DNA from 4 places in the Pseudomonas sp. HOU2 genome. Region 3 is predicted to be linked to each of the others. Evidence: predicted binding sites of a transcription regulator. Region 3 holds the regulator's gene; each other region holds the start of a gene.

Region 1 (5,629 bases), 910 kb from region 3:
CTCCCGCGGGCTTTTTTTTGCTTGGCGTTTGCTGCCGGAGCGATACACCCAAGTGTCCTGCACGCCGTGCTGCTGCGATTGCCGCGCCTGTGGGTGAACCCTGATCAGCGCAAACCCCGCCGCTTCAGCCAGACGCTGACTGCGGGTGTTGGCCGACGATGTGGTCAGGTAAAAGGTGAACTCAGGCAGGCGCCTGACCAGTTGCTGGAGCACTTCGCGCATGTAGCCCTTGCCGGCAAACGCGCTGTGGGCCCAATAACCGACGACGTAGCGCTTGCGCCGACGCGGCACGAGGCCGATGCAGCCAACGACGGCTTTTCCGTCTTCAGTCACGATGAATAAGCGCCGCTCACCGGTCTCGCTGGCGAAATCATCCCTTGCTCGCAGCATGGACGACAGCGCCCGCTCCTCACTGGTGTGTTCAACCGCCCACTCTAGAAAAGGCGCATGCTCGCGGTAACTGGCGTTCAGCGCCTCCCGCATCGGAGCGACCAGCGCTGGGTCCGGCGCCCGAACACACAGTGCCAACCCATTTACCGTCAATGCAAACTCCATTGCTTGTTCCTCCAATCCCGGAAATGCCGCAGTCGATAACCCTGTGCACTCAACCAAAGAAATTTACAGGGCGCCAGTGCGGTTTGTTTTTTCCCGCCCCATGATCAATCCTGTCCCTCGACCCTGCCAACCGGAGCGCCCGATGTCACTGCTGAGCCTGCCCTGCCAACGCCTGACGCTCGCCATCCTCGCTCCGGAACAGGCCGAACTGGAAAGTGCGTTCTATGCACGCAACCAGCGCCACCTCGCGCCGTGGTCGCCGATTCGCACCACCGAATACTTTTCCACCGAGCAGATTCGTCGTCGGCTTGAAGTCCAGGCCAGTGCTTTCGAGGCCGGGCTGGCGATGCATTTCGCCCTGTTGACGGCGGATGGCGAGCAGATGATCGGCGCGTGCAATTTCAGCGGGATCATTCGCGGTGCGTTTCAGGCGTGTTATCTGGGTTATCACATTGATCACGCGCATCAGGGTCAGGGCCTGATGCGGGAAGGTCTGGAGGCCGGCATCGGCTACATGTTCGACACGCAGAACCTGCATCGGATCATGGCCAATTACATGCCCGGCAACGAGCGCAGTGCGCGCTTGCTGGAGCGCCTGGGTTTCGAGCGCGAGGGCTATGCCAAGGCGTACCTGAATATCGCTGGCCGCTGGCAGGACCATGTGCTGACGGCGCTGGTCAATCCGTTGTTTGAAACGCCGGAAAAGCGTTGGTCGCGTCAACTGGCGTGAGTTTCACAATTTGTTAAGCATTGGCGAAGTATGCTCAAGGCTCCTGCCCTTTCCGGTTGCCTGAAACCCATGCCGCGTGCCGCCACTTCACTGTTTCTACTCGCCGCCCTGCTGTTTTTTTTCGCTTTGGGTAACCACCAGTTGCAAGGCTCCACCGAGGCCCGGGTCGCCGGGATCGCCATGGAGATGCATCTGGATGATGACTGGGTGACGCCGCGCCTGTTCGGCGAACCGTTTCTGGAAAAACCACCGCTGAGCCTGTGGCTGGACGCCGGCGCCATGCGCGTGTTCGGCGTTTCGCCGTGGGCGGTGCGGCTGGCGTCGGCGGTGGCCGGGTTGCTCAGTGTCATGGTGCTGTACGGCATGTTGCGCCGCTTCGGTCGGCCGAAAGCGCTGGCATGGACAGCGGGGATTCTGCTGGCGACCATGGCCAGTTACTGGAGCAACGTGCGCGGGGTCGGCGAAGATGCGCTGCTGGCGCTCGGCGTGACCACCGCGCTGCTGGCGTTCTTTCAGGCGCAACGCGCACCGAACGCGGCTAACTCGCTGCTGTTTATCGTCGGCATCGCCATCGCCACTTTGAGCAAGGGCGTGCTGGGACTGGCGATGCCGGGGGTGGTGATTTTCGCCTACCTGCTGGCCGACAACCTGATCGACAAACGCCTGAAGGTCGGCGCCTGGCTGCGTCCCGGCCTGCTGACGGTGGTGGGTCTGATTCCGTTGCTGATCTGGCTCGCCGTGCTCTATCAGCGTGGTGGTTCGCACGCTGTCGCTGAAGTGCTGCTGACCAACAGCGTCGGCCGCTTCAGCGGCTCGTTCGTCGAGGCCGGGCATTACGAGCCGTTCTATTACTATCTGGCCAAACTGCCGGAAGCGTTCCTGCCGTGGAACATTCTGGTGTATCTGGGGCTGTGGCATTTCCGCAAGGCGCTGAAGGCCAACCGTTATCTGCTGTTTTTCAGCCTGTGGATCGTCGCGCAGTTCATCATGCTGACCCTGGCCTCGAGCAAACGCACGGTGTACCTGATGTCGATGACCCCGGCGGCGGCGGTGATCGCCGCGGAGTACGCGCGCGTGTTGTTCGAGCGCTTGCAGGCGCGTGAAACCGCCGACCGGTTTATCGGAAAAGTCGCGCGCCATCGTCAGGCGCTTGCCGCAGGATTGCTCACGGTGGTGATCGCCAGCTACCTCGGCGCGGCCCAGTGGGCATTGCCCAACGCCGACAAGGAACTGTCGTTCCTGCCGCTGACTGAACACATTCAGACCCTGCAAGCCAATGGTCAGCAGGTTGCGCTGTTCCAGGCCAATGAACGGGTCGGTGGCGCCAGCGTGTTCTACACCCAAAGCGTGCTCAAGGGTCTGGACACCGACGCGCAACTGCACGACTTCCTCAGTGCTTCACCCTCGAACGTCGCGGTGATCTCGGCAGATAGCGAACCCGTCCCACCACTCAAGGTGCTCAAGACCATGATGGTCGGGCGCCAGGCGTATTACTTCGTCGGCTACTAACATCCTTCGCGCCAGACAATAAAAAACCCGCCGTCGCTGGCGGGTTTTGTTTGCGCTGACGCTTGGCAAACGTCAGTTCATCGAGTGCTCACTGAGTGCCAGTCGGAGGCTTCGATGAAGCCAAGCACGCGCGGGTCCGCTTTGTTTGCGGCAGATACAAAAAGCGAGGAACCGTAGCCAGGATCAGAAACCGGTGAATTCAAGTCCTTCTCCAACTCCGCCATGCACTCACTGTGGGTCACCAGAATCAGATTGCGCCCCGGAAGCTTGTGCGCCAGCGCTTCCTGCAGGATGTGGCCCTTGCAACTGATCAGCCAGTCTTCGCCGCTGGCCGCGCGATTGAACATGTAACCGGCGGTCTGCACGGTGCGCAGCATCGGGCTGTTGTAGATGTCGGCGTTATTCAGGCCCAGATGCTCGAACTGTGCGCCGACACCAACCGCAACACTGCGCGAGCGGTCGGTGATGCCATCATCGCCACTCAGGCACGGCGCCGGCGAGTGATCGCAGCGCTCGACGTGACGCACCAGCACAATCATCTCGCCCTTGGCCCAACCGGCCGCCAGCGCCTTGGCACCGGACATATTGCCATGGGCCAGATCCGGCACCGCCGCCGGGGCGAGCAGCCACAGGGTCAGCGGAATCACCAGCAGCGATGCGCCAAGCACGGCCCAGGTATTGCGATAGCGGGCCAATCCGCTCAGGGATATCGAGCGTTTGACGCCGAACAGACTCAGTCTCAATTCCACATCGGGCCGCCTCGTCGGCATCCATCACAGTCAATTCGATGCGGCGAGGTTAGTGAAGCCGGCGTAAGCGGTCGGTGAAACGTATGTGAAAAAAGTCTTGAAGTGCCCTTGTTACAAATTCCGCCGGACAAAATCCTTTCAGCTCTCGTGTTTGCGGCCGATACAGTCCTGCTAACACCCTTGCTGGCTCAAAAAAACAACAATCTTCCAGCCTGACCGACGATCAAGTAGCTCTACGTTCCTGGAGGAATTGTGATGAATAGCTGGTTCGGCAACATCAGCGTGAACATGAAATTGGGCCTGGGCTTCGGCCTGGTCCTGGCCCTGACCTGCGTGCTGGCCCTGACGGGCTGGACCAGCCTCGGCGGCCTGATTGACCGCAGCAACTGGATGAGCGACATCACCCAGCTCAATGCCGGTCTGACCAAGCTGCGCGTGGTGCGCCTGCAATACATGCTGACCAACGGCGACGAAACCGCCGCGCAGAATGTACAAACCACCCTCGAAAGCTTCGCCGCGCAACAACAGGCGCTGATCAACAAGTTCAAGAGCCCGGAAAACGTCAAACTGCTGAAAGAGCAGGCCGCGACTATCGCCGAATACCAGACCTCGCTGAACAAGATGCGCAACGCCTACCGCACCGGCAACAGCGCCCGCGACGTGATGGGCACCAACGCCGACACCGCTTACAACCTGATCGAAACCATCAGCAAGCGCGTGCAGCAAATGGACATGAGCGAGCAGCGCTTCGAGCAGTTCCAGGCCATCACCCAGGCCAAGGAAGCCTTCATCCTCGCGCGCTATGAAGTGCGCGGCTACACCGCCACCACCAACGCCGAAACCGAGCAGAAAGCCGTCGGCCAACTGGACGCAGCGATCGCCAGCCTCAAGCAATTGAACGTGCATTTCGCCGCCACCCAGCAAGACGCCCTGCGTCAGCTGGAAACCGCCCTGAGCAACTACCGCAGCGCGTTGCAGGCCTACAAGAACGCCAACAGCGAAGCGGTGCAGGCGCGTAAGGAGATGACCGATCAGGGCACCGCGATCGTCAACACCAGCGAGCAGCTGTACCAGATTCAGCTCGACCGTCGCGACATCGAAAGCGCCCAGGCCCGTACTTTCCAGCTGATCAGCACCCTGCTGGCACTGCTGGTCGGTGTGATTGCCGCGGTGATCATCACCCGTCAGATCACCCGTCCATTGCAGGAAACCCTGGCCGTGGTCGAGCGCATTGCCAGCGGCGACCTGACCCAGAACGTCACCGTCACCCGCCGCGACGAACTCGGTGTGCTGCAACAGGGCATCGCGCGCATGGGCGTGACCCTGCGCGACCTGATCAGCGGCATCCGCGACGGCGTCACCCAGATCGCCAGCGCCGCCGAAGAACTCTCCGCCGTGACCGAGCAGACCAGCGCCGGTGTGAACAGCCAGAAGGTCGAGACCGACCAGGTGGCCACCGCCATGCATGAGATGACCGCCACCGTGCAGGAAGTCGCGCGCAACGCCGAAGAAGCCTCGCAAGCCGCTGCCGCCGCTGATGGCGAAGCCCGTGAAGGCGACAAGGTAGTCAACGAAGCCATCGCGCAGATCGAGCGTCTGGCCAGCGAAGTGGTGCGTTCCACCGAAGCCATGAGCGTGCTGCAACAGGAAAGCGACAAGATCGGCAGCGTCATGGACGTGATCAAGGCCGTGGCCGAACAGACCAACTTGCTGGCACTCAACGCCGCGATTGAGGCGGCGCGTGCCGGTGAAGCCGGTCGTGGGTTTGCCGTGGTTGCCGACGAAGTCCGTGGCCTGGCTCAGCGTACGCAGAAATCCACCGAAGAAATCGAAGGCCTGGTCGCCGGTCTGCAGAACGGCACCCAGCAAGTGGCTGCCGTGATGAACAACAGCCGCGCCCTGACCGACAGCAGCGTGGCCCTGACCCGCAAGGCTGGCGACTCCCTGGAAAACATCACCCGCACGGTGTCGAATATCCAGTCGATGAACCAGCAGATCGCCGCCGCGGCCGAGCAGCAAAGCGCCGTGGCCGAAGAAATCAGCCGCAGCATCATCAACGTGCGCGACGTGTCGGAACAGACCGCCG
Region 2 (5,629 bases), 2.6 Mb from region 3:
TGACCTGCTTGCGCGCCACCGACGAGTCATCGACCGTCAACACCCGCAGCGACAACGCCTTGCTCTGGGTCTCGACATCCACCACGCCGACCGAAATCGCTTCCGGCGTCGGCGCGACTTCCGCCAGCACCTTCTCGACATCGATGATTTCGACTAACTGATTGTCGACCCGAGTCACAGCGGTCAGGTAGTGATCGCGACCCGTGCCCTTGGGCGGCGGATGGATCTCTTCCCAGTTCATGTTGACGATGCGCTCCACCGAGCGGACCAGGAAACCCTGGGTCTTGGTGTTGTACTCCGTGATGATCACGAACGGACTGTTCTTGTCTTTCAACGCCCCAGAACCGGTCGCCATTGCCAGATCAAGGATCGGAATGGTCGCCCCCCGGATATTCGCCACCCCGCACACGACAGGACTGGACTTGGGCATCAACGTCAGCGACGGGCATTGCAGCACTTCCCGCACTTTGAACACGTTGATTCCGTAGAGCTGCTGACCGTCGAGACGGAACAACAACAGCTCCAGGCGATTCTGCCCTACCAGTTGCGTGCGCTGGTTCACCGAATCCATTACACCAGCCATGCCCAGACTCCTACACCAACGCCAAGTGTTGTTGCGACGCACATTCATTGCTAAACGGCACGGCGCTTGCTTTTTAACTCGTATGAACGCTCAAACGACATTTTTCCGACGCCTGACCTCCCGCACCCGCAAAGCGCTGTGCGCGACGTCTGCCGTCTGCTTGTTTTTCGCTGGCAGCCCTGCCGGTGCTGATACGGTTACCTTGCCTGACATGCTTATCGGCGTCACCCAGGGCTTTCTTGAGTTCACCGTAGAAGACTATCTGGCTACCAGTCAAACGGAAGGTCGCTACGAAATCGAGGTCAACCAGCTCGACCCGCGTATGCGCATGCCTATGTGCGACAAGGAATTGACAGCGTCGCTGGAGAGTCCGGCACGCCCGCTGGGACGGGTTACGGTCAAGGTGCGATGCGAGGGAAGCTCGCCGTGGACGGTGTTCGTGCCCGCTCAAGTCCGCCTGTTTCGCGAGATTGTCACCACCACCCGCCCGCTGAAACGCGCCGGAATTATCGAGCCGCAGGACGTGACCTTGCGTGAACGCGACATCAGCCAGATCAATCAGGGTTTCCTGACGTCGGTGGATGAAGCCATCGGGCAGAAATTAACCCGACCAACGGTCGCCGATCAGGTGATCACTCTGGTGCATCTGGAACAGGCTGAAGTGGTGCGCAAGGGTGATCAGGTGGTCATCATCGCCCGCAGCGGCACACTCGCCGTGCGCATGCCCGGCGAAGCCCTGGCCAATGGCGGTCTGAAAGAACAGATCCGGGTGAAAAACCTCAATTCCAACCGGGTGATCAAGGCGCAAGTCATCGCACCGGGCCAGGTGGAAGTGGCCATGTAAAACGCTCAGGCAGAAAACTGGCGCCGATCTCGACGCTTCCCTAAACTGTGCCGAAGCAGAACACGCTTCGGCACATGCAGCTCATTGCAAAGTGAGCCTAAAGTTTTCCAGGGAATGGCCGAGAACATGGCAAGCGTCCAAATTCCCAGAGGTTTTTAACATGGTCATCGATTTCAGCCGTTTGAACAGCTCCTCGTCACTTACGGGCAGTACACGTACCAGCAACGCCAAGGAAACCGCCGAATCCGGCACCTCCGCGCCGCTGAATACCCAGGCCGAAACGGCCAGTACCGCAAAAAGCGGGGAATCGGTACACCTCAGCAATGAGGCTCAACAGTTGCAGAAGGTCACTGACAAGCTGCGCGATCAGCCTGCCGTCGACAAAGCCCGCGTGGCCGAGTTGAAAGCAGCGATTGCCGATGGCAGCTATAAAGTCGACAGCAACCGTGTAGCCAGCAAACTGCTCAACTTCGAAGCCCAGCGCTAGGCTTTTGCCGGCGCCAGGCTTTTGGACGCTTAGAACCCAAGGCCAGCCATGCACGACACTAATTTATTGCAACTGATCACCGACGACTTTGCTCCAGCTCAACAATTGCTGGAGTTACTGCAAACCGAGTCCCTCGCCTTGCACGGTCGCGACATGCCTTTGCTCGAAGATATTCTGGCGCGCAAACAGGCATTGATCATTCTGCTTGAACAGCATGGCCGCAAGCGCAGCGAAATCCTCGCCAGCCTCAACCTGCCGCTCGACCGTCAGGGCCTGGAGCAACTGGCCAGCCACTCGAGCATTGGCGACCAGTTGCTGGCTCAGAGCGACGTGCTGACCGACCTGATTGCCCAGTGCCAGGCGGCCAACGTCAAGAACGGCCAGTCGATCCAGATTCAACAGGCCGCCACGGCCAATCAGTTGAAAATCCTCACCGGGGGCGAGCCGCCAGCGTTGTATGACGCCTCGGGCACTTTCGCCAAACCCACCAAGCCGCGTACGCTCAGCCAGGCGTGAGCCATTCGACGTGCCTGCACTATCAACCCGCGAAACATGCTGGCAAAATGCTGGCTAGTCGTAGTCAAATTTTGTCTGGAGATTGAGAAAACGTGCCAAACGCCCTAAGCGCGGATGACAGTCCGCAGCCCCCAAAGGTGCTGACCACGCCCCTGGAAATCTCCAGCAACCTGCGCCAGCTGCAAGAAAGCCACGATCCGCTGATCATCACGTTCCATGAGCGCAGCCAGCGCTTTCAGAGCTACCTGATCAAGGTCGACCGCGATACCGCGACCATCGCCCTGGACGAAATGATCCCGCGCGATGGCGAGCGTTTTCTGCTGGCGGGCGAACCGTTCAAGGTCGAAGGCTTCCACGAGGGCGTGCGCATCGCCTGGGAATGCACCGGCACGCTGAACATCGAAGAGTCCGAAGGCGACCGCTTCTACACCGGCGACCTGCCAACCGAAGTGGTTTACCACCAGCGTCGCAACGCCTTTCGCGCAGCCCTGAAGCTGACCGATCTGGTCAGCGTCGAACTCGGCGGCGAAAAGCTCAAGGCGCCGATCAACGGCAAACTGCTGGATATTTCCGCCACCGGCTGCAAGCTGCGCTTCGAAGGCGACATTACTGATCGCCTGCAACTGGGCCAGGTCTACGACCGCATGATCGCCACCCCGCTGTTCGGCAATCAGCCCATCTCGGTCGAACTGCGTTATCTGCACTTCGAAGAAAAGCTCAACATCACCTTCGCTGGTCTGCGTTTCCACAACATCAGTGGCCAGGCGGCGCGCAACGTCGAGCGCTTCGTCTATCAGCTGCAGCGTGAAGCACGCCGGTTCGATAAAGACGATCTGTGATTCGTACAGGCAAATAGAAAGGGCAGTCCCTCGCGGGACTGCCCTTTTTTCTGGCGGAAATTTTTCTGCCAGCACCGAACACCTGTGGCGAGGGAGCTTGCTCCCGCTGGGGCGCGAAGCGCTCCCTTTATCTGGCAAGCGGGGCCTGCTGCGCAGTCCAGCGGGAGCAAGCTCCCTCGCCACAGTTACAGCCACAGCCACAGCCACAGCCACAGTTACAGTTACAGTTACAGCGTCTGCCTCTGAACAGCCTTACCCTCACCCGACTCAGGGCCTGGCCCCACTGATGTCCGGTGTCGGTTTATCGCCGCCATCCGTCGGATCAGTTTCCACCGCCGCTTCAGGCTGCACTTCGGGTTCTGGCTCAGGCTCAGGTTCCGGCGTAACCGTGGTCTGCATCTGCTCCTGTACCACCTGCTCATCCACTCGCGGATCGAGCGCTGCAACCAGCGGCGAACTCGACATGCTGTCCGGCATCGCCACGTGATGCAGCGGTGCGTCGTCGACCTGATGCAGATTGGTCACGGCTTTCGGGCGGATGCGCCACACCAGCACCAACGCGAAGAAGCTGAAGAACGCGTACAGGCTCTGACTGCCGAACAGCTTCATCAGCACGCCCGCCAACAGCGGGCCGATACTTGCGCCGACCCCGTAGGTCACCAGCAGCATCGCCGTCAGCGACACCCGGCGATCGCCCTCGACGTGGTCGTTGGAGAACGCCACCGCCAGCGGATACAGGCAGAACTGCACCAGCGAACACATGAAGCCGACGACAAACAAAACTTCCAGCGGCACCTGCGGCAGGATCGCCAGCGGCAACGCCGCGACCGCGAGGAACCCGGCAAAGCAGCGAATCAGCAGCGCCCGGTCATAACGGTCGGACAACCAGCCCAACGGCCACTGCACCAGCAGTCCGGCAAAAATGCAGCTACCCATGAACAGACCGACCTGCTCGGTCGACAGCCCCTGCTGCGAGGCATACAGCGGCGCCAGACCGTAGAACGAGCCGATGATCAGACCAGCACCGAGCACCGTGCTCAACGATTGCGGCACGCGCTTGATAAAGAAGCGCGGTTCCATCGGTGCCGGATGCAGCGGCGCCGGGTGAATCCGGCGGGTCAGCGCCACCGGCACCAGACACAGGGCAAAACACAGCGCGACCAGCATCAGCAGCTCCAGGCCGAGGCCCGGATGCATGACCAGAATCAACTGACCGAGCACCAGCCCCAGATACGAAGCGATCATGTAACCGCTGAACACCAGCCCGCGCTGATTGGCATCGGCCTGCTCGTTGAGCCAGCTCTCGATCACCATGTATTGGCACATCATGCCCAGACCGACGATGGTCCGCAGCACCAGCCACGCCGGAAGCCAGTCGACCAGGCCATGCCCGAGCACCGCCGCGCCGACGATCCCGGCACACGCCGAATACGCTCGAATGTGTCCGACCCGGGCGATCAAGCGGTGACCGATCTTGCCGCCCAGCACCAGGCCGAAATAGTTGGCCGCCATCAGCGCACCGACCCACAGCCCGTCGACATGGTCAGCAGCCAGGCGCAATGCCAGATAAGTAGATAGAAGGCCCGAGCCGATCAACATCATCAGCGAGGCGAAATACAGCGCTCGAAAGGATTTCCAGATTTGGCGCATCGGCGTTCCGAGCGGCTCCTTGCAGTAAGTATCGGGCTATCCAAACGATAGCCCGACGACGACAGTTCGTCAGGCCTGGGCTGCTAGAACACGCCGTTCCCAGGGAGTGATTTCATCAAAGAAGCTGGTCAACTCCATGGTCTTCGAAGCGATGTAGCCTTCGATGAACTCCTGTCCGAACAGTTCCCTGGCCAATTGACTACGTTTCAGACGCTCGAGCGCGGCATGCAAGGTACACGGCAGCGAAAGATTGTCCGGCACTTCGAATTCGCCCTGAATCGCCGCGGTCGGTTCCAGCTCATGCTCGATCCCATGCAAGCCTGCGGCCAGACTCGCGGCAATCGCCAGATACGGGTTGGCATCGGCGCCGGGCAAGCGGTTTTCGACGCGCCGGGCCACTGGTGAACTGGCTGGAATCCGCAGCCCGGCGGCGCGGTTGTCGTGAGACCAGCAGGCATTGTTCGGCGACGCATACGGGTGACACAGACGCTGATAAGAGTTCACGTTCGGCGCGAACAGCGCAGTGAAATCAGCCATGCCCGCCTGCTGCCCGCCGATGAAATGGCGGAACATCGCCGTCGGCTCGCCGCTCTGGTCGCTGAACACATTGTTGCCGGTGGCGATCTCGACGAGACTCTGGTGAATGTGCATCGAACTGCCCGGCGTGTGCGCCAGCGGCTTGGCCATGCACACTACGCTCAGACCATGCT
Region 3 (5,629 bases):
TGCCGGCTGCATCCTGACTAAACTGGATGAGACGGCCAGCCTTGGCGAAGTGTTGAGCCTGGCGATCAGTCATGAACTGCCGGTCGCGTACCTGACCGATGGCCCACGGATTCCGGATGATCTGCATCTGCCGCGCCGTCATCAACTGGTCAGCCGCGCCGTCAGCGTGCAAATGCAGGAAGAACCCAGCGAAGAAGCCATGGCTGACATGTTCGCTGATATCTACCACAGCCCGACCAAGCAGGTTGGCTGAGGTAATGAACAGTTTTTGTACCTACATCGATGGTCTGCCATGCATTGTTCCGGTTGTGAACGCGCAGCCAGTAATGTGGCCTCCGTCTATGCAAGACAAGGTAAAGAAATAACATGGGCAGCATGCATCCCGTACAGGTGATCGCGGTGACCGGCGGCAAAGGTGGCGTCGGCAAGACTAACGTGTCAGTGAACTTGTCTCTGGCGCTGGCAGAGCTTGGCCGTCGGGTCATGCTGCTGGACGCCGATCTGGGGCTGGCGAACGTCGACGTTCTGCTGGGGCTGACCCCCAAACGTACTCTGGCCGATGTGATCGAAGGCCGCTGCGAGCTGCGCGACGTGCTGTTGCAGGGGCCCGGCGGGATCCGCATCGTGCCGGCCGCCTCCGGCACCCAAAGCATGGTGCACCTGAGCCCGGCGCAACATGCCGGTCTGATTCAGGCCTTCAGCGACATCGGCGACAACCTCGATGTGCTGGTGATCGACACCGCTGCGGGTATTGGTGACTCGGTAGTCAGTTTTGTCCGCGCCGCCCAGGAAGTGTTGCTGGTGGTCTGCGACGAGCCGACCTCGATCACCGACGCCTACGCGCTGATCAAACTGCTCAACCGTGACTACGGCATGAACCGCTTCCGCGTCCTCGCCAACATGGCGCAGAGCCCGCAGGAAGGGCGCAATCTGTTCGCCAAGTTGACCAAGGTCACGGATCGCTTCCTCGACGTCGCCTTACAATACGTCGGCGCCGTGCCGTACGACGAAAGCGTGCGCAAGGCCGTGCAGAAGCAGCGAGCGGTCTATGAAGCCTTTCCGCGTTCCAAGTGCGCGCTGGCATTCAAGGCGATCGCGCAGAAGGTCGATACCTGGCCGCTGCCTGCCAACCCGCGCGGTCACCTGGAGTTTTTCGTCGAGCGCCTCGTGCAGCAAACGGCAGGGCCTGTGTTATGACCGCGAGCGGTATGAACTACTACAAGAAGTCGGCACGTGACGCGCAATACGAGTTGATCGAGCGTTACGCGCCACTGGTCAAGCGCATTGCCTATCACCTGCTGGCGCGCTTGCCGGCGAGTGTGCAGGTTGAAGACCTGATTCAGGCCGGGATGATCGGCCTGCTCGAAGTCTCGACCAAATACGACGCCAGCAAAGGCGCCAGTTTCGAAACGTACGCGGGCATCCGGATCCGCGGCGCGATGCTCGACGAAGTACGCAAAGGGGACTGGGCTCCGCGCTCGGTTCACCGCAACACCCGTATGGTCAGCGACGCAATTCGCGCAATTGAAGCTAAAACCGGCCGTGACGCTAAAGATCACGAGGTTGCGGCCGAACTCCAATTGAGTCTCGACGATTACTACGGGATTTTGAATGACACCCTGGGCAGCCGGCTGTTCAGTTTCGACGACCTGTTGCAGGACGGCGAACACGAAGGGCTGCACGAGGATGGCGCCAGTGCTCATCTTGAGCCGTCACGCGATCTGGAAGATGAACGCTTCCAGGCGGCGCTGGCGGACGCGATTGCCAATTTGCCGGAGCGTGAGCGACTGGTGTTGGCGCTGTACTACGACGAAGAACTGAACCTCAAGGAAATCGGTGAAGTCCTTGGCGTCAGTGAATCGCGGGTCAGCCAGTTACACAGCCAGTGCGCGGCCCGTTTGCGGGGGCGTTTGGGGGAGTGGCGAGCGCGCTGAAGGCAGTGTGGGGACACTGCGAACGAGGCTGGTGCGGTGATGAACGGCACCGGTCTTGCTCTGTTGTGCTCCAGACAGTCTTCGAGTGCTGCGCCGATTGATTGAAGTGGCGCGTCCAGGTGCTGGGCGCGTTTAAGACTGCTTGGAGGTCGAATTGAACAAAGACATGAAAATCCTCATCGTTGATGACTTCTCAACGATGCGGCGGATCATCAAGAACCTGCTGCGCGATCTCGGGTTCACCAACACCGTCGAGGCCGACGATGGCACGACCGCCATTCCGGTGCTCAACAGCGGCAGCATCGACTTTCTGGTAACGGACTGGAACATGCCGGGCATGACCGGTATCGACTTGCTGCGCCACGTGCGTGCCGATGAAAAACTCAAGCATCTGCCGGTGCTGATGGTGACCGCTGAAGCCAAGCGCGAGCAAATCATCGAGGCCGCTCAGGCCGGTGTGAACGGCTACGTGGTCAAACCTTTCACGGCTCAGGCGTTGAAAGACAAAATCGAGAAGATTTTCGAACGCATCGGCTGATGACGCGCGGGGGAGCTATGGAGCATAACGAATCTTCACAGGGCGATTTCGAGTCGACCCTGAAAAAACACGCGGTCGAACTGGTCGAGAGCCTTGAAAAAGGCAGGTTCGGCGACGCTGTGCAACTGATCCATGAGCTCAATCAGACCCGTGACCGCGGCCTGTATCAGGAAGTGGGCAAGCTCACACGCGAACTGCACAGTGCGATCGTCAATTTCCAGATCGATCCGCACATGCCGCAGGCCGAGGAAGTGTCGCAAATCACCGACGCCACCGAACGCCTGGGCTATGTGGTCAAGCTGACCGAAGCCGCGGCCAACCGCACCATGGATCTGGTGGAAAGCGCCACGCCGGTGGTCAATGGCCTGGCTGAAGAAGCCCAGGCGCTGAGCACCGATTGGGGCCGCTTCATGCGTCGCGAGGTCGGGGCTGAAGAGTTCCGCGAGCTGGCGCGCCGGGTCGACGGTTTTCTGTCACGCAGCAGCACGGACAACCGTGCGGTGTCGAGCAATCTGAACGACATCCTGCTGGCTCAGGATTATCAGGACCTCACCGGTCAAGTGATCAAGCGTGTGACCCAGCTGGTCACCGAAGTCGAAAGCAATTTGCTCAAACTCGTCCTCATGGCCAGTCAGGTGGACCGCTTTGCGGGCATCGAACACGACCGCGCCGCGATGCTTGCAGAAAAAGATCCACAAAAACATCTCTCGCAGGGTGAAGGTCCGCAGATTCATGCCGATAAACGAGAAGACGTTGTGTCCGGTCAGGACGATGTGGACGATTTGTTATCCAGCCTTGGATTTTGAGTTTTAGGTTTTTAGACCTGTAGGAGCACCCCATTAATGAGCTTCGGCGCCGATGAAGAGATCCTTCAGGATTTCCTGGTTGAGGCCGGCGAGATTCTTGAGCAACTGTCCGAACAACTGGTCGAGCTGGAAAGCCGCCCGGATGACGCAGATCTGCTCAACGCAATTTTTCGCGGTTTCCACACTGTAAAAGGGGGCGCCGGCTTCCTTCAGCTCAATGAGCTGGTGGAGTGCTGTCACATCGCCGAAAACGTGTTCGACATCCTGCGCAAGGGTGAGCGTCGCGTTGATGCAGAACTGATGGACGTGGTGCTTGAAGCACTGGACGCGGTGAACAGCATGTTCAGCGAAGTCCGTGAACGTGCACCGATCACTGCCGCTACCCCGGAACTGCTGGCCGCGCTGGCGCGTCTGGCCGAACCGCAATCGGCTGACGAAGCCCCGGCTTCGCCGGTGGCCGAGATGATCGAAGAGCTGGTCGTCGAAGGCGATTCGAGCGATTCGGGCGACATCACCGATAACGAATTCGAACAGCTGCTCGATTCGCTGAACGCCGTCAAGGCCGAAGCCGAAGCGCCGATTGCTGTGGCATCTGCGCCGGTTGCCGATGCGGCCGCCAGCGATGAAATCACCGACGCTGAATTCGAGTCCTTGCTCGATCAGTTGCACGGCAAAGGCCAGTTCGCGCCGGACGCCGTGGCACCGACGGCAGCCGCTGCGGCGGCACCGGCGGCGGGCGACAGCTCGGACATCACCGACGACGAATTCGAAGCACTGCTCGATCAGTTGCATGGCAAGGGCAACTTTGCCGTGGAAGCGCTGGAGTCGGCGATCGCCTCGGCACCGGTTGCGCCTGCCGCACCGGCGGCCGCCGCTGCCGGCAGCGATCTGATCAGCGATCACGAATTCGAATCGCTGCTCGACGAATTGCACGGCAAAGGCAAGTTCACCGACGTTGGCGCCGCTGCTGCGGGCACCGCATCGACCGTGGCTGCATCTGCCGCCAAGGCTGCTGCCGCTCCAGCCGCTGCGCCGAAGGCTGCACCCAAGCCTGAGCCGAAGGCCGAAGCGCCAAAACCGGCCGCCGCTGCTGCACCGGCCCCTGCCCGCGCTGCCGCGGCGCCGCCACCGGAAAAACCGGCGAGCGAAGCCGAGACCACCGTGCGGGTCGATACCGCGCGTCTCGACGAAATCATGAACATGGTCGGCGAACTGGTACTGGTGCGTAACCGCCTGGTGCGCCTGGGTCTCAACAGCGGCGACGAAGCCATGTCCAAGGCCGTGTCGAACCTCGACGTGGTCACGGCTGACTTGCAGACCGCAGTGATGAAGACCCGGATGCAGCCGATCAAGAAGGTCTTCGGGCGCTTCCCGCGTCTGGTTCGCGACCTCGCGCGTCAGCTCAAGAAAGAGATCAACCTGGAACTGGTGGGTGAAGAAACCGACCTCGACAAAAACCTTGTCGAGGCCCTGGCCGACCCGCTGGTCCACTTGGTGCGCAACGCGGTTGACCACGGTATCGAGTCGCCGGAAGAACGCGAAGCTTCAGGCAAGGCCCGTGGCGGTCGCGTGGTACTGGCCGCCGAGCAGGAAGGCGACCACATCCTGTTGTCGATCTCCGACGACGGCAAGGGCATGGACCCGAACGTGCTGCGTTCGATCGCGGTAAAACGCGGTGTGATGGACAAGGACGCGGCCGATCGCCTGAGCGATACCGAGTGCTACAACCTGATTTTCGCCCCGGGTTTCTCGACCAAGACCGAGATCTCCGACGTGTCCGGCCGCGGTGTCGGCATGGACGTGGTGAAGACCAAGATTTCCCAGCTCAACGGTTCGATCAACATCTACTCGACCAAGGGCCAGGGCTCGAAGATCGTCATCAAGGTGCCGCTGACGCTGGCGATCATGCCGACCCTGATGGTGATGCTCGGCAATCAGGCGTTTGCGTTCCCATTGGTCAACGTCAACGAAATCTTCCACCTCGACCTGTCGACCACCAACGTGGTGGATGGCCAGGAAGTGGTGATCGTGCGGGACAAGGCGCTGCCATTGTTCTACCTCAAGCGCTGGCTGGTCAGCTCCGCCGCTCACGAAGAGCAGCGCGAAGGCCATGTGGTGATCCTTTCGGTGGGCACCCAGCGGATCGGCTTCGTCGTCGATCAACTGGTCGGCCAGGAAGAAGTGGTCATCAAGCCATTGGGCAAAATGCTGCAGGGCACTCCGGGCATGTCCGGCGCCACCATCACCGGTGACGGCCGCATCGCGCTGATTCTCGATGTTCCAAGCATGCTCAAGCGTTACGCGACGAAGCGTATTTGAATCCGGGGCAGCGGGGCGACGACGTCCCGCTG
Region 4 (5,629 bases), 1.0 Mb from region 3:
CCGTTGCCGTTACTGAAAGAGGTGCCGCCAATGGTGGCGCTGGCGTTCATCGACGGGTTGGCAGGGGTGTCCAGCTTTTGCCTGACGATGGTGGTGGCACTGGCATTGGTGCCAATGGCGATCGCTTTGGTGTTGGTCTGTTGCATCTGGTCGCCGGCGGCCTGGTTGACGTTGAAGTTGCCGCGGTACTGCACACCGGTATCCTGAATGTCCGCGTTGTTCACGGAACTCGGATCGGCCATGACGCGGGCACAGCTGAAGAGGGCAAACAGCAGAAGGGAACGATTCATCTCATTGACCTCCAGCCATGCGGGTCAATGGCGCGAGACCGGTGCTCAGCGAGCGATTGATCGTGTTGGAAATCGTGCCGCCACCGCCGCCGCCATGACCGGCACTCATGCCAGGCAGGCCGTTGGGGTTGGTCAGCACGTTCATGCCGGGCATGTCCGAGTTCGGCGTGATTATGTTGCTGCGGATCGAAGCGCCGCTGGCTACGCTGGCAAAGTCACCGTCACTGAGTTCGGTGCTGGTCATCGCTTGATGGATTCGATCGGAAGGGTTGGCATTGACCGTGGTTGGATACGGGTCTTTGCCACCGCTGCGCCCGATTGCAATGGGCTGGACATCGCGGTTGAGAACGATCACGCCATTGCCTTCGGCCTGAACGTTGAAACTGATGAATGTGCTGGCGGCTGATCCAATCAGCAGAAGGCAGGTCAGGCCTTTATTAATATTCCCCACGGCGGCAATTCCTTCTTCAGTGGGCTGGCTCTTGTCAGCGTTGGGAAGGAGAGAGCGAAAGCTGTGCCGCTTTTAAGTTGTTGTTGGTTTTCAACAGGTTGGCGATGGGCCGCGCAGCGCTGATACAAATGCTGTTTCAGCGCTGAAACAGTCACCCGGACACCCACAGGGTCAATGGCGGCGCAAAGCTCTGGAACAAGGGTTTGCCGGGGACTGTTTCAATGGCGTAACAGATGTTCTTGCAGAATGATGAAGGCCATTTAAACGGCTGCTTTGCGCGGCATCGGGTGTTTCAGGAATGGACACTTGGGTCCCGAAAGGAGCTGTTTGCCAAGTCAATCAGCCATCAAACGCGCGACTGCTTCGAAAGCCTGAAACCGCCGGTCATCCCAGTTGCCCTGAATGATCTGCAACGGTTGCCCGTGCTGTTCCAGCCAGTCGCGGGTGGCCTGAAAGAATGCCATGCGTTCGCTAAACTGCGGCTGACAGCGTTGGCCGTCGTCAGTCCAGTCGATCTGCTCCGGCGACAACAGCAGGTGCAGGTCGTAATGCCGGGCCAGCAGTTCGGTTTCCAGCCACGCCGGGCAATCGCCAAACAGGGTCTGGCTCCACAGGATGTTGCTCAGCAAATGGGTGTCGAGAATCAGCAATGGCGGTTGCTGCGCCCGAGCCTGATCCTCCCACTGCAACTGCCCACGGGCGATGTCGGGGATGTCGTTGAGGCAGGTGTCGCGTGGATTCTGCTCGATGAACCAGCGCACGTATTCGTCCACCCGCAGCCCGCCAAAGCGCTCCTGAAGGCCAGCGGCCAGCCAGCTTTTGCCGGTGGATTCCGGGCCGGTGAGGACAACCACCTTCATCGCTGCAACGCCGGATCGGCACGCCACTCACGCCAGCCCTGCAAGGCGATCAGGGTGAACAGCGCATACAGCGCGGCGGTGAGGTACAGGCCTTTGTACAAGAACAGGCCGACGAAAATCACATCCAGCACGAACCACAGCGCCCAGCATTGCAGACGTTTCTGCGCCATCCACAATTGCGCAACCAGGCTGAACGCCGTCAGCGCAGCATCGAGCCACGGCTGCGCCGCGTCGGTCCAGTGCGCCATGGCCGCGCCGAGCAGCAGACTGCCGAGGGCGCCTACGCTCAGACCGAGCAGGATCGAGCGCCGATCCAGACGCGTGACGTCGCGCCCGTCATGCATCGTCCCGGCGCGGGTCCATTGCCACCAGCCGTAGACTTGCAGCGCGGCGTAAATCACTTGCAACAACATGTCCGAGTACAGCTTCACGTCATAGAAGATCCAGCTGTACAGCAACACCATGACCAGGCCGATCGGCCAGCACCACGGATTCTGTTTGACCGTCAGCCACACGGCGATCACACCGAGGGCGGCGGCAAACAGTTCAAGCCCGGACATGGGGGTTCCTTGGGGGAATTGACGAGGGAGCGGATTGTACCGAAAAACCTGTAGGAGTGAGCCTGCTCGCGATGGCGGTGGGTCAGCCACTCTGTGGTTGACTGATACGACGCTATCGCGAGCAGGCTCACTCCTACAGGGGAACGGTGTCAGACGCGGAACTGGCGCAGCAATTGGTTCAGCTGTTCACTCAACTGCCCAAGCTTGACGCTCGCCGCACTCGACTGCTCGGCCGCCAGCGCCGTGCTGTGAGACAGGCCGGCCGCCTGGGTGACGTTCTGATTGATGTCCTCGACCACATGCGCCTGTTGCAGCGTGGCGCTGGCAATCGAGGCGTTCAGGCCATTGAGATTGCGCAGGGCCTGGCCGATGGCATTCAGGCTCGCGCCGGCCAATCCCGCCTGTTCGATGGTCAGTTGCGAGGCCTTGCTGCTGTCGCCAATGACTTTCACCGCCGCTTCGGAATGATTCTGCAGGCGTTCGATCATGCTCTGGATTTCCGCCGTCGACTTTTGCGTGCGCTGCGCCAGCAACCGTACTTCATCGGCCACCACCGCAAAGCCCCGGCCCTGTTCCCCGGCGCGGGCCGCTTCGATGGCCGCGTTGAGTGCCAGCAGGTTGGTTTGCTCGGCAATCGAACGGATCACTTCCAGCACACTGCCGATCTGCGTGCTTTCGGCTGCCAGGGTGCGAATCACTTCGACCGCCTGATCAATGGTTCCGGACAATTTGTCGATCTGTTGCAGGCTGCCGTCGATGTTGATCTGACCCTGCTGCGCCTGAGCTTCGGCATCGCGCATTTCCGCAGCAGCATGTTCGGCGTTCTTCGCCACATCCTGCACGCCGTAAGTCACTTCGTTGATCGCGGTCGCCACCAGTTCCATCTGCTGCGATTGCTGTTGGCTGCGCTGCTGGGCCTGGGTCGCGTCGTTACCCAGTTCACTGGACGACTGGCCGAGCGCACTGGCCGAAACCTGCAAGTCACCGATGACCCGGCGCAACTTGGCGGTGAAGGCGTTGAAGTGATGCGCCAGTTGCGTGACTTCGTCCTGACCGTGGGTGTCGAGGCTGCGGGTCAGATCGCTTTCGCCGCTGGCGATGTTGGCCATGGCGTTCACGGTTTCCTGCAACGGACGGACGATGCTGCGGGCAATCAAAATTACCAGCAAGGCCATGATCACGGCGATCACCAAACCAATCACCGAAGCCTTGATCAACTGCCCCCGGAACTCGCTCTGCACATCATCGACGTAAACGCCCGAACCGAGCACCCAGCCCCACGGCTCGAACAATTTTACATAGGAAGTTTTCGCCACCGGTTCGCTGGCACCGGGCTTGGGCCAGCGGTAATCGACCATGCCGGCGCCTTTGCTTTTGGCGATCGCGACCATCTCGTTGAACACCGCGAAACCGTCCGGGTCGCGGATCGCCGAGAGGTTCTGGCCTTCGAGTTTGGGGTTGGTCGGGTGCATGACCATCACGGGGGTGAGGTCGTTGATCCAGAAATAGTCGCTCTGGTCGTAGCGCAGGCCGCGAATCGCGGTCAGCGCCTGTTTCTGCGCAGCGTCGCGGGTCAGGGTGCCGGCAGTTTCCAGGTCGTGGTAGTAGGTCAGCAGGCCGCTGGCGGTCTGCACCACATGCTGGGTTTTCTGCGCCTTGGCGTGGTACAGGTCGTCGTGGATCTGCTTGAGCATCAACACGCCCAAGGTCAACAACATGACCACGGCCACAATCAAAATGAGCCACAAGCGTCGGCTGATCGACACACTGCGCAAGCTGTTCATAACGCTGTCACTCCGATTTCTTTTTCTTGTAATAAATCAACGCCAGCATCCAACCACGTTTGGGTGGTCAGGCATACGCGACCCAAGTCGAATAACGCCGCAGCACTATTAAGGCTTGTCTGTTAGGATTTCGGCCCCGCGCGTGAAAACCTGAATCCAAATTGATATTTCACGGAATTTTGACCGTTTCGTGTGGATGCTGTGTGCGCGGAATCGGTACAGCAACAAACAGCTACGCTGATCGCAGTGAACGTAAAAAATATTATCGGGGCATGCCACCGTGTATCGCTCTTTGGGGGACTGATGGATCTTTGGACCGCCTTGCAGGCACTGATTCTTGGAGTTGTAGAGGGGCTGACGGAGTTTTTGCCCATTTCCAGTACCGGACACCAGATCATTGTTGCCGACTTGCTCGACTTCGGCGGCGAACGGGCCATGGCGTTCAACATCATTATTCAGCTCGGCGCGATCCTCGCGGTGGTCTGGGAGTTTCGCCGCAAGATTCTCGACGTGGTGATCGGCTTGCCGACCCAGCCGAGTGCGCGGCGTTTTACCGCCAACCTGCTGATCGCGTTTCTGCCGGCGGTGGTGCTGGGGGTGATTTTTGCCGACCTGATCCACCAATACCTGTTCAATCCGATCACCGTTGCGACCGCGCTGGTGGTGGGTGGCGTGATCATGTTGTGGGCCGAACGCCGCCAGCATGAAGTGCACGCCGAAACCGTGGACGAGATCACCTGGAAGGACGCGCTGAAAGTCGGTTTCGCGCAGTGTTTGGCGATGATTCCCGGCACTTCGCGTTCCGGCTCGACGATCATCGGCGGCCTGTTGTTCGGCCTGTCGCGCAAGACCGCGACCGAGTTCTCGTTCTTCCTGGCGATGCCGACCATGGTCGGTGCGGCAGTGTACTCCGGTTACAAGTATCGCCAGCTGTTCGTGCCGGCGGACTTCCCGGTGTTCGCCATCGGTTTCATCACCGCGTTCATCTTCGCCATGATTGCTGTGCGCGGTCTGCTCAAGTTCATCGCCAGCCACAGTTACGCGGCATTCGCCTGGTACCGGATTGTTTTTGGTCTGGTGATTCTGGCGACCTGGCAGTTCGGCTGGGTCGACTGGTCGGCGGTCAAACCATGAGTGATTCCCGCGCGCGCCGCCCGGATGGACGCCCATCCGGTGGCGGCGTTCAGCATCTGAAACTGAAACTCGCAGTGCTGCTGATCGTCTGCGCGCTGCCACTGTTCGGCTCTCTGTCGATGTGGCTGCGCGGCATCTCGCTAGTGCCGTTGACGGCTTATGGCGTGGTCAGCGTGCTGGCGTTTTTCATGTACTGGGCAGACAAGCGCAAGGCCCGCGCCGATGCCTGGCGCACGCCGGAAAACATCCTGCATGCACTCGAACTGGCCGGCGGCTGGCCCGGTGCGCTGATCGCCCAACAGGTGTTCCGGCACAAGACGCGCAAGGTGTCGTTTCAGATTCTGTTCTGGGTCATTGTGGCGTTGCATCAGGTGTTCTGGATCGACCAGTTGTTTCTCGGTTCGAACCTGCTGTCACTGTTCTGAATCACCACAAATCCCTCTGTAGGAGCTGCCGCAGGCTGCGATCTTTTGATCTTTTAAAAAGCAAGATCAAAAGATCGCAGCCTGCGGCAGCTCCTACAGGGGGGGGGTTAGAGCAGTAATCCGAT

What was found. Region 3 encodes FliA, which starts transcription of late flagellar genes. Its sites were predicted from a motif close to CTAAAGTTTNNNNNNNNNNNGCCGNTAA; they were not measured.
Region 1: ABV589_RS18815 (methyl-accepting chemotaxis protein) is a predicted target of FliA. The motif match lies at 3,680-3,707, and genes of this name have one in related genera.
Region 2: flgM (flagellar biosynthesis anti-sigma factor FlgM) is a predicted target of FliA. The motif match lies at 1,525-1,552, and genes of this name have one in related genera.
Region 4: ABV589_RS00310 (methyl-accepting chemotaxis protein) is a predicted target of FliA. The motif match lies at 4,073-4,100, and genes of this name have one in related genera.

The regions. Positions count from the first base shown of each region.
Region 1 is NZ_CP160398.1:4,177,333-4,182,961, reverse strand. It holds gene ABV589_RS18835 (GNAT family N-acetyltransferase) at 1-555, opposite strand, end outside; gene rimJ (ribosomal protein S5-alanine N-acetyltransferase) at 698-1,285, shown strand; gene ABV589_RS18825 (glycosyltransferase family 39 protein) at 1,316-2,794, shown strand; gene ABV589_RS18820 (histidine phosphatase family protein) at 2,872-3,543, opposite strand; gene ABV589_RS18815 (methyl-accepting chemotaxis protein) at 3,799-5,629, shown strand, end outside.
Region 2 is NZ_CP160398.1:1,647,911-1,653,539, forward strand. It holds gene ABV589_RS07375 (chemotaxis protein CheV) at 1-583, opposite strand, end outside; gene flgA (flagellar basal body P-ring formation chaperone FlgA) at 666-1,427, shown strand; gene flgM (flagellar biosynthesis anti-sigma factor FlgM) at 1,588-1,914, shown strand; gene ABV589_RS07390 (flagella synthesis protein FlgN) at 1,963-2,430, shown strand; gene ABV589_RS07395 (flagellar brake protein) at 2,523-3,269, shown strand; gene ABV589_RS07400 (MFS transporter) at 3,537-4,919, opposite strand; gene ABV589_RS07405 (glutamine synthetase family protein) at 4,989-5,629, opposite strand, start outside.
Region 3 is NZ_CP160398.1:5,086,021-5,091,649, forward strand. It holds gene flhF (flagellar biosynthesis protein FlhF) at 1-253, shown strand, start outside; gene fleN (flagellar synthesis regulator FleN) at 367-1,197, shown strand; gene fliA (RNA polymerase sigma factor FliA) at 1,194-1,934, shown strand; gene ABV589_RS23045 (chemotaxis response regulator CheY) at 2,101-2,472, shown strand; gene ABV589_RS23050 (protein phosphatase CheZ) at 2,490-3,278, shown strand; gene ABV589_RS23055 (chemotaxis protein CheA) at 3,315-5,597, shown strand.
Region 4 is NZ_CP160398.1:55,464-61,092, forward strand. It holds gene ABV589_RS00290 (hypothetical protein) at 1-290, opposite strand, end outside; gene ABV589_RS00295 (hypothetical protein) at 292-741, opposite strand; gene ABV589_RS00300 (AAA family ATPase) at 1,077-1,601, opposite strand; gene pnuC (nicotinamide riboside transporter PnuC) at 1,598-2,161, opposite strand; gene ABV589_RS00310 (methyl-accepting chemotaxis protein) at 2,311-3,945, opposite strand; gene ABV589_RS00315 (undecaprenyl-diphosphate phosphatase) at 4,249-5,079, shown strand; gene ABV589_RS00320 (DUF1294 domain-containing protein) at 5,076-5,504, shown strand; gene ABV589_RS00325 (MmcQ/YjbR family DNA-binding protein) at 5,612-5,629, opposite strand, start outside.